4 regions of the Billgrantia diversa genome follow, and region 2 is predicted to be linked to each of the others. Evidence: predicted binding sites of a transcription regulator. Region 2 holds the regulator's gene; each other region holds the start of a gene.
What was found. The regulator sigma-54, encoded in region 2, starts transcription at its own class of promoters, with help from an activator protein. The targets are predictions, from matches to a motif close to TGGCACNNNNNTTGCTNT.
Positions count from the first base shown of each region.

Region 1: ytfE (iron-sulfur cluster repair protein YtfE) is a predicted target of sigma-54. The motif match lies at 1,316-1,333, and genes of this name have one in related genera.
Region 3: HNO52_RS20120 (amino acid ABC transporter substrate-binding protein) is a predicted target of sigma-54. The motif match lies at 1,024-1,041, and genes of this name have one in related genera.
Region 4: glnL (nitrogen regulation protein NR(II)) is a predicted target of sigma-54. The motif match lies at 1,036-1,053, and genes of this name have one in related genera.

Region 1 covers NZ_CP053382.1:144,181-146,382, forward strand. The annotation lists gene HNO52_RS21200 (methyl-accepting chemotaxis protein) at 1-550, opposite strand, end outside; gene ytfE (iron-sulfur cluster repair protein YtfE) at 626-1,282, opposite strand; gene norR (nitric oxide reductase transcriptional regulator NorR) at 1,425-2,202, shown strand, end outside.
Region 2 covers NZ_CP053382.1:2,901,381-2,903,582, forward strand. The annotation lists gene lptB (LPS export ABC transporter ATP-binding protein) at 1-1, shown strand, start outside; gene HNO52_RS13410 (RNA polymerase factor sigma-54) at 159-1,580, shown strand; gene hpf (ribosome hibernation-promoting factor, HPF/YfiA family) at 1,689-1,997, shown strand; gene ptsN (PTS IIA-like nitrogen regulatory protein PtsN) at 2,004-2,202, shown strand, end outside.
Region 3 covers NZ_CP053382.1:4,316,160-4,318,361, forward strand. The annotation lists gene HNO52_RS20120 (amino acid ABC transporter substrate-binding protein) at 1-961, opposite strand, end outside; gene HNO52_RS20125 (amino acid ABC transporter substrate-binding protein) at 1,138-2,160, opposite strand.
Region 4 covers NZ_CP053382.1:311,685-313,886, forward strand. The annotation lists gene glnA (glutamate--ammonia ligase) at 1-111, shown strand, start outside; gene HNO52_RS01490 (DUF4124 domain-containing protein) at 281-847, shown strand; gene glnL (nitrogen regulation protein NR(II)) at 1,175-2,202, shown strand, end outside.

The DNA of each region.
Region 1 (2,202 bases), 1.7 Mb from region 2:
CGGTGAGGCTGCCGATCTCTTCGGTCGCGGAACCGGTACGAGTCGCTAATTCTCGTACCTCGGTCGCGACCACGGCGAAGCCGCGCCCGGCATCGCCGGCGCGGGCGGCCTCGATGCTGGCGTTGAAGGCCAAAAGCGTCGTCTGTAGCGAAATCTCCTCGATCAGGTGGACGAAATTACCGATGCGATCGGCGTCGCCTCGCAGCGAGGAGACATCCTCGGCGGCTTGGCCGATGCGCTGATTGAGTGCTCGCAGTGCGTCGATTATGGCGTTGAGCGCCTCCTGGCTCTGCAATGATTCGCTGGCGGTATGATCGGTGATGCGCTGGTTGTCCACCAATAGGCCGGAGAGTTCGGAAAAGGATTCACGCAGTGCGACCATGGAGTCGCCAAAGCCCGTGAGGTTGGAGAAAAGGTGTTGGTGGAGCCGTTGCTCGGCTTCCAGGGTATCGATCCTCGCCTGCATCCGGTCGCGTTCGTCGAGCGGTGTGGCGGCGTCGTCTGGCGAGGCGGCGCTCGCTGAGGTTGGGGCGCGTTTCCAGAAGCGCATGGGGACTCCTTTACGCAGGGGTGTCGAGGCGGGAAAAACGCCGCCCGGCAAAGCGGGCGGCGGCACGAACCGATGTCAGACGGCCCGTTCGAACAGCAGATTGTTCTCCAGGTGAATGTGCTCCATCAGGTCTTCACGGAACTCGCGCAGACCGGTATACAGAGCGCGCCAGGTGGTACAGGCCCCCTTGGGCGGGGTGATGTCGTTGGTCAGTCGCATCACCTGCTCGAGGTTCTCGCCATGGTCGTCGTGCTCATGGCGCATCACCGCAATTGGCCCCTGGGCCTGGGCGCCCAGGCCACGGCGCAGCATGGGAAAGAGGATCTGCTCCTCCTTCTGCATATGGCTCTCCATCTCCTGATAGATCACCAGCAGCAGGTCGGCAAGCCCGTTGGGGCAGCTGTCGTGGTCGCCGTGGACTTGCTCGACCCGGCGCGCCATGCGGATCAGCTCAGGTAGCTGCTCGCGGTGCACGTCGTGATAACGGGTGAGGATATGGTCGATCAGCTCGTCGTTGCTGGCCTCGCGCCAGTCGCGCTGCTCGCTGCTGACGGCCGGTAGCGCTTCGAGTTCGGCCACCAGCTTGTCAACGTGCAGGCCGGCCCGCTCGGCGGCCTGGCTCAGGCTGATGCGCCCGCCGCAGCAGAAGTCGATGCTGTGAGTATGAAAAATACGGGTGGCGCCAGGCAGCGAAAGGGCGATGCGTCCAACGGACTGTTCCAGCAGGCTCATACGATATTCCTCTAATGATGATGTCTTCCTGTCTAAGCAATCGCCGTGCCAAGGTTTTTATTTCAATCAGTTAAGTTAGTCAGTGGTGAAAAATACCCTAGTCGGGTAAGGTTAATTACACCTTTGCTGGGTAAATTAAACCATGCTCGATCACTCGCTTCTTGCCGATCTCGCCGCCGACCTGCCCAGCGCTGTGCGCTTGCAGCGCCTGGTACGTACCTTGCGCGAGGGGTTTCACTGCGGCGCGGTGTGCCTGCTGCGGCTGCAGGACGACGTGCTGGCGCCGGTGGCCGTGGACGGCCTGGTACGCGAGGCGCTGGGGCGGCGCTTCGACGTGGCCCGTCATCCCCGCCTGGCCACCATCCTCACCAGCCGCCGCTCGACGCTGTTCCCGCCGGACTCGACACTGCCCGATCCCTACGACGGGCTGGTCGAGCAACAGCCGGATGAACCGCTGCATGTGCACGACTGCATGGGTATCAGCCTGCACGTCGAGGGGGAGCCCTGGGGCGTGCTGACCCTGGATGCTCTGGTGGCCGGTACTTTCGACGAGGCGTCCGGTCTCTTGCTGGAGCGCTATGCCCTGCTGGTCGAGGCCGCGGTGCGCGTTTCTCGCCTGGAGCAGGAAGTGCGTGCGCTGCGGATGGCGCGCCAGGGCGTGCCCACTCTTTCAGCGCCAGGAGAGGGAGGCGAGATTCTCGGGCACAGTGCGGTACTGCAACGCTTGCTGCACGAGCTCGACGTGGTGGGCGAGTCCGACCTGCCGGTGCTGCTCAGCGGTGAGACCGGCGTGGGCAAGGAGCTGTTTGCTCGTCGCCTGCACCAACGCTCGCCGCGCCGTGAGCAGCCGCTGGTTCAGGTCAACTGCGCGGCGCTGCCGGAGACGCTGGCAGAGAGCGAGCTGTTCGGTCACGTCAAGG
Region 2 (2,202 bases):
ACGCACTTTTTCTCATCATGCAAGCGCATGATCTCTAATTAATTATTTGTATTAGGCATGCATATTGCCAATGGCATGCTTATTGCACCCACCCCTCTTGCAAGTCAGCGTCCGCCAGTCTAGGGTAGAGTCTTTCCGGCAAATGAGCCCTTACCCTCATGGCCATGAAAGCATCCTTGCAATTGCGCGTCGGCACCCAGCTGACCATGACTCCCCAACTGCAGCAGGCCATTGCCCTGCTGCAGCTCTCGACCCTCGATCTTCGCCAGGAGATCCAGCAGGCGCTGGAATCCAACCCTATGCTGGAGCTCGACGACGGCTTCGGCGAGCAGGCCGCCAGCGAAATCCAGAGCGATGATTGGGCCGACGAGATACCCAGTGAGCTTTCCACCGACAGCGACTGGACGGATACCTATCCCGACCATGGTACGAGCTCAGGCAGCGCCACCGGCGAAGGCCCGGATTTCGAGCGCCAGGCCTCGGCGCAGACGCTGACCGGCCATCTGATCTGGCAACTGGCGATGACCGACTTGAGCGACCGTCAGCGTCAGATTGCCGAAAGCCTGATCGATGCCGTCGACGGCACGGGTTACCTGGCCCAGCCCCTCGAAGAGATTCGCGACGGCCTGCGCCGGCAAGGACTAGAAGGCTTGCCCACACGGGAAGTCGAGCAGGTCTTGCTGCGTCTGCAGCAGTTCGAGCCGACCGGCGTGTTCGCTCGCGACCTGCGCGAGTGCCTGATGCTACAGCTGGCTGCGCTGCCTGACGATACACCGCTGCTGCCCCAGACTCGTCGGCTGGTGCGCCAGTTTCTCGAGGCACTGGCCGCTGATGATCGTCGCCTGCTCAAGCGTCGTCTGGGTCTGGACGACAAATCGCTGGACGAGGTCATTGCCCTGGTTCGCTCGCTCGATCCGCGTCCCGGCAGCGCCTATGCCGATGTCGGCAGCAGCTACGTCACGCCGGACCTGGTCGCTTACCACGATGAATCCGGCTGGCGCGTGGAACTCAATGCCGAGGCCCTGCCCCGGCTACGCCTCCAGCCCGACTACGTGGCGCTGGTGCGCCGTGCCGACAAGAGTCAGGACAACCAATTTCTCAAGGATCACCTGCAGGAAGCCCGCTGGCTGATGAAAAGCCTCGCCAGCCGCAACGACACCCTGCTGCGGGTTGGGCGCGAGATCATGGCCCGCCAGATCGACTTTCTCGAACACGGCGAGGAGGGAATGAAACCACTGGTGCTGGCCGACATTGCCCAGGCGGTGGAGATGCACGAATCGACCATTTCGCGGGTGACGACACAGAAGTTCATCCATACGCCCCGCGGCGTTTTCGAACTGAAGTACTTCTTCTCCAGTCATGTCGGCGGCAACGGTGACGGCGACGTCCACTCGAGCACGGCGATCCGCGCCCGTATCCGCAAGCTGATCGCCGAAGAGACGCCGCGCAAGCCGCTCTCCGACAGCCGCTTGGTCGACCTGCTGGCCGCGGATGGCATTCAAGTCGCCCGCCGCACGGTTGCCAAGTACCGTGAAGCTCTGGGAATTCCTTCCTCGAGCGAGCGCAAGCGTTTTCGCTGATGCCTCGAATCAACCTTGATCCCCGACAATCCCGCCGCTCGAGGGGGTATGCAGGGCAGTAAAAAGGGTTACAATCGAGCTACCACCCGAAGGACGAAGGAGCTTGTCATGCAAGTCAACATCACCGGCCATCATGTTGAGCTGACCGATTCACTGCGTGACTATGTGAGCGAGAAGCTGAGCCGCGTCCAGCGACACTATGACAACATTACCAATGTGCAAGTCACGCTCTCGATCGAGAAGGAGCGTCAGCAGGCCGCCTGCACGCTGCATGCCGCCGGCGCCGATCTGCATGCCGAAGCTTCCGATCAGGACATGTACGCCGCAATTGATGCGCTGACCGACAAGCTCGATCGTCAACTGGTTAAACACAAGGAAAAGGCCCAGGCTCGCGCCCAGGGCGCCGGCATTCGCTGAGTTGCCATGACACTGGAAACCATCCTGCCTCCGGAACGCGCTCTGTTCGACGTTCCCGGGGGCAGCAAGAAGAGGGTGCTGGAGTTCTTCAGCACCTTCATTGCGCAGAATACTCCGAGCCTCGACAGTCAGGAGGTCTTCGGCAGACTCGTCGGTCGTGAGAGGTTGGGCAGTACCGGCATCGGCAATGGTGTGGCCATTCCCC
Region 3 (2,202 bases), 1.4 Mb from region 2:
CGAGCGGAGAGTCCATGCCCACGTTGCGGTCGTAGATCTCGCCGTAATTGCCTACCTGGCTGATGATGTTGTAGGCCCAGTTGGCGTCCAGGCCCATCGCCTCGCCGTAGTTGCCATCGCGGCCTAGCAGACGGGCGACGTCGGGGTTTTCGGACTCGAGCATCTCGTCGACATTCTCGCTTGTGATGCCCATTTCTTCAGCGTTGAGCATGGCGAACAGCGACCACTTGACGACGTTGAACCACTGGTCGTCGCCCTGGCGAACGACCGGGCCCAGCGGCTCCTTGGAGATGATCTCGGGCAGGATGACCGACTGACTTGGATCGGAGAGCTGGATGCGCAGCGCTGCCAACTGCGAGGAGTCGGAGGTCAGCACGTCACAGCGGCCGGCCTCGTAGCCGCCCACGGTCTGCTCGGAAGTGTCGAAGACGATGGGGTCGAACTGCATGTCGTTGGCGCGGAAATAGTCGGCCACGTTGAGCTCGGTGGTGGTACCGGACTGGACGCAGATCGCCGCACCGTCGAGCTCCTTGGCGCTGGAAACTCCCAGGTCCTTGTGGATCATGAAGCCGATACCGTCGTAGAAGGTCACACCGGTGAAGTTCAGACCCAAGGTGGTGTCACGGGTGGTCGTCCAGGTGGTGTTGCGCGAGAGAACGTCGACTTCGCCCGACTGCAGAGCGGTGAAGCGCTCGACGGCGTTCAGCGAGATGTAGCGCACCGCTTCGGAATCGCCGAACACCGCCGCCGCCACGGCGCGGCAGACATCCACGTCGAGACCCTGCCACTCGCCCTGGTCGTTCGGTGCCGAGAAGCCCGGCAGGCCATCGCTAACGCCGCACTGCACGGCGCCGCGCTCGCGAGTGTTCTCCAGTGTGTCGGCGGAGGCCACGGCGGCGGTTCCCAAAGCCAGTGCCGCTGCGGAAGTGAGCAGCACCCACTTGTTCTTGTTGTCGCGCATGAAAGATCCCTCGTAGGTCTATTGTCTTTTGGACGATGCATGCCGGAGCATGTGCCAGCACCTTAGCAAGGTTTGTTCCAAGGCAGGGATAGTGCAGGCAAAACTCTTATTCAACGGTCGTGCCGGAGGCGATCCAGCCTGAACCGCCGCCCCGCTTTGGTGCAACCGGGCATGCCTCAGCGCACCGGCGGCGCATAATGCAGCCCGCCCTCGGTCCACAGGGCATTCTGGCCGCGCTCAATATTGAAACCGGAGCCGGCACCCACATTGCGCTCGAACATCTCACCGTAGTTGCCCACCTGCTTGACGATCCGGTAAGCCCAGTCCACGGTGAGCCCCATGCCCTCGCCGTAGTTGCCATCGCGGCCCAGCAGGCGAGCGATGTCGGGGTTGTCGGATTCGAGCATCTCGTCGACGTTGGCCTGAGTGATGCCCAACTCCTCGGCATTGAGCATGGCGAACAGCGACCACTTGACGATGTTGAACCACTGGTCGTCGCCCTGCCGTACGGCCGGCCCCAGCGGTTCCTTGGAGATGACTTCGGGCAGCACCATGGCGCTGTCAGGGTCGGCAAGCTGCATACGCTGAGCGTAGAGCTGGGAAGCATCGGAGCTGAGCACATCGCAGCGCCCTGCCTCGAAACCTGCTATCGACTGCTCCGGTGAGTCAAACACCACCGGCTCGTACTCCATGCCGTTGGCGCGGAAGTAGTCGGCCAAGTTGAGTTCGCTGGTAGTGCCGGACTGGGTACACACTGCAGCCCCATCGAGCTCCGTGGCGCTCTCAACACCCAGATCGCTGGCCACCAGGAAGGCCTGGCCATCGTAGTAGCTGACGCCGGTAAAGTTGACGCCCAGCGTCGTATCCCGGCTCGAGGTCCAGGTCGTGGTACGCGAGAGCACGTCCACTTCGCTCGACTGCAGGGCCGTGAACCGTTCCACCGAGTTCAGCGGCACGAAGTGCACCTTTTCGGCGTCACCCAGCACCGCGGCGGCGATGGCCCGGCAGACGTCGGTATCCAGGCCTCGATAGTCATCTTCGTCGTCCAGCGCCGAGAAGCCCGGCTGGGCAGCATTGACGCCACAGCGCACTTGGTCCTGCTCGCGAACATCGTCGAGCGTGGCCGCCTGGGCCAAGCCGATGCCGCCAAGCATCAGCACCGACGATGCCAGCCAAGCCAACCTGCCATGTTGGGTCATGTCGTTCCCTCGTTATTGTTGATCATCAGGCCCTCTAGCAAG
Region 4 (2,202 bases), 1.9 Mb from region 2:
GTGTTCACCGACGACATGATCGATGCCTACATCGAACTGAAGATGGAAGACGTCGAGCGTATCCGCATGACCACGCACCCGATCGAGTTCGACATGTACTACAGCTGCTAAGCTGTTGCGTCCGGCGCCATGGCGCCGGTTCGCCAAGAGGGGCTCCGCATCGCGGAGCCCTTTTTTTGTCGTACACTGAGTTGCGAAAAGTGGCAGGGAAACACATTCATTGGGACATCGGCCGATCGGCAGCGAAGCTGCGCGAGGCGCCGTCTAAGGGAGAGTCCACATGGGCAAGGCGATCGTGCTGTGTCTGCTGGGCCTGGTACTGGCGCAGGGGGCGCTGGCCACGTCGATCTATCGCTCCACCGATGCACAAGGCAACGTGATCTTCACCGACGACCCCAATCATGGCGGCGAGCCGGTCGAGCTAGCGCCGCTGACCGTGATTCCTTCGCCGGTCGAAGGGCGCCAGGCAGAGCCGCCGCGCGTCGAGGGTGTTGCCCCACGCATGGGCGAGGCCCCGGGCCAGCCGTTCATGCCCTACGGGACCTTCCGCATCCGTTCGCCGGAGCACGGGGCGGACCTCCCCGCAAGCTATGCCGGCAACCTGCAAGTGGAGCTGGCCATCGAGCCGGAGCTGCGTCCCGATCACAGCGTGCGACTACTGGTCGACGGCCGGGTGAGCCAGACTCCCATGCATACTCGCGCCTTCATGCTCAACGATCTCGGCCGTGGCGAATACGTGCTGCAGGCGGAGTTGCTCGATGCCCGGGGGCAGGTACGCCATCGCAGCCCGCCGGTCTCTCTTTACGTGCAGCGCGCCAACGTGACGCTGCCGCAGGATGGCGGTTGAGCCGAGGCGCCACCTCGATCTGAGTACGTTGTTCTCCTAGGCTCGCCCTTCCTTGTTCCCCCCGATGCCCCATGTTGGGGGAAATATGTGCCTCCTGATTTGGCGCTTCTATCCTTGTTGCACCATAGTGGTGCATAGGGGTTCATTGCATTCGCCCTGAAACGGCGCCCTGCTGCGCCGCCGCGGGTTGGCGCGCTTCTTGCTTGAAATGTTTCAACCAGAGCGCTGCCTGGCTTCGGGACGGTGGCTGCGGTGATCCCGCCGATGCGCCATGACGATGCACGTATTGCTCCATGCACTCCTGAGTTTCAACGAGGAAGGTCGTAAATGTATCGACGCCTGATGGAACACCTCACCACGGCGGTGCTGCTGCTCGACCACGAGCTGCGGCTGAGCTGGATGAATCCGGCGGCCGAAGCCCTGTTGGCGGTCAGCCTGGGCCGGGTGAAAGGGCTCCGCCTGGCAAGCCTGCTGGCCGAGGACGACGGCATGGGCGAAGTGTTGGCCAAGGCGCGCGACGACCAGCACCCCTTCACCCAGCGCGAGGTCAGGTTGGCGCTGGTCGGCGGTGCCGTGGTCACGATCGACTACACGGTGACGCCGTTGTCGACGGTGGAGCTGTTGGTGGAGATGGAGCCGCGCGACCGCCTGTTGCGCATCTCCCGCGAGGAGGCGCTGCTCAATCGCCAGGAGGCGATCAAGGTGTTGTCGCGCGGCCTGGCCCATGAGGTCAAGAATCCCCTGGGCGGGATCCGCGGTGCGGCGCAGTTGCTCGAGCGCGACCTCGACGACCCCGGCCTGCAGGAGTTCACCCGCATCATTGTCGAAGAGGTCGACCGTCTGCGCGACCTGGTCGATAGCATGCTGGGACCGAACAAGCTGGTGCACCATGAGCCGCTCAATATCCACAAGGTGCTGGAGCGGGTGCGTACGCTGCTGATGGCCGAGACACCGTCGGTGGCCATCGAGCGCGATTATGATCCCAGCCTGCCGGATTTTCCCGGCGACGAGGCGCAGATGATCCAGGCGGTGCTCAACGTGGCTCGCAACGCCATGGAGGCGATGACCGCGGCCGGCACCGAAGCCCCCAGCCTGCTGTTTCGTACCCGGGCGCGCCGTCAGTTCACCCTGGGTGCGGAGCGCCATCGCCTGGTCTGCGAGGTGGCCCTGATCGACAACGGCCCCGGCGTTCCCGAGGGCCTTCAGGAAACCCTTTTCTATCCCATGGTCTCGGGTCGCGCCGACGGCAGTGGGCTGGGACTGTCCATCGCCCAGGGCATCCTGCATCAGCACCAAGGGCTGATCGAGTGCGATTCCCGCCCCGGCCATACCGAGTTTCGTCTGCTTATTCCATT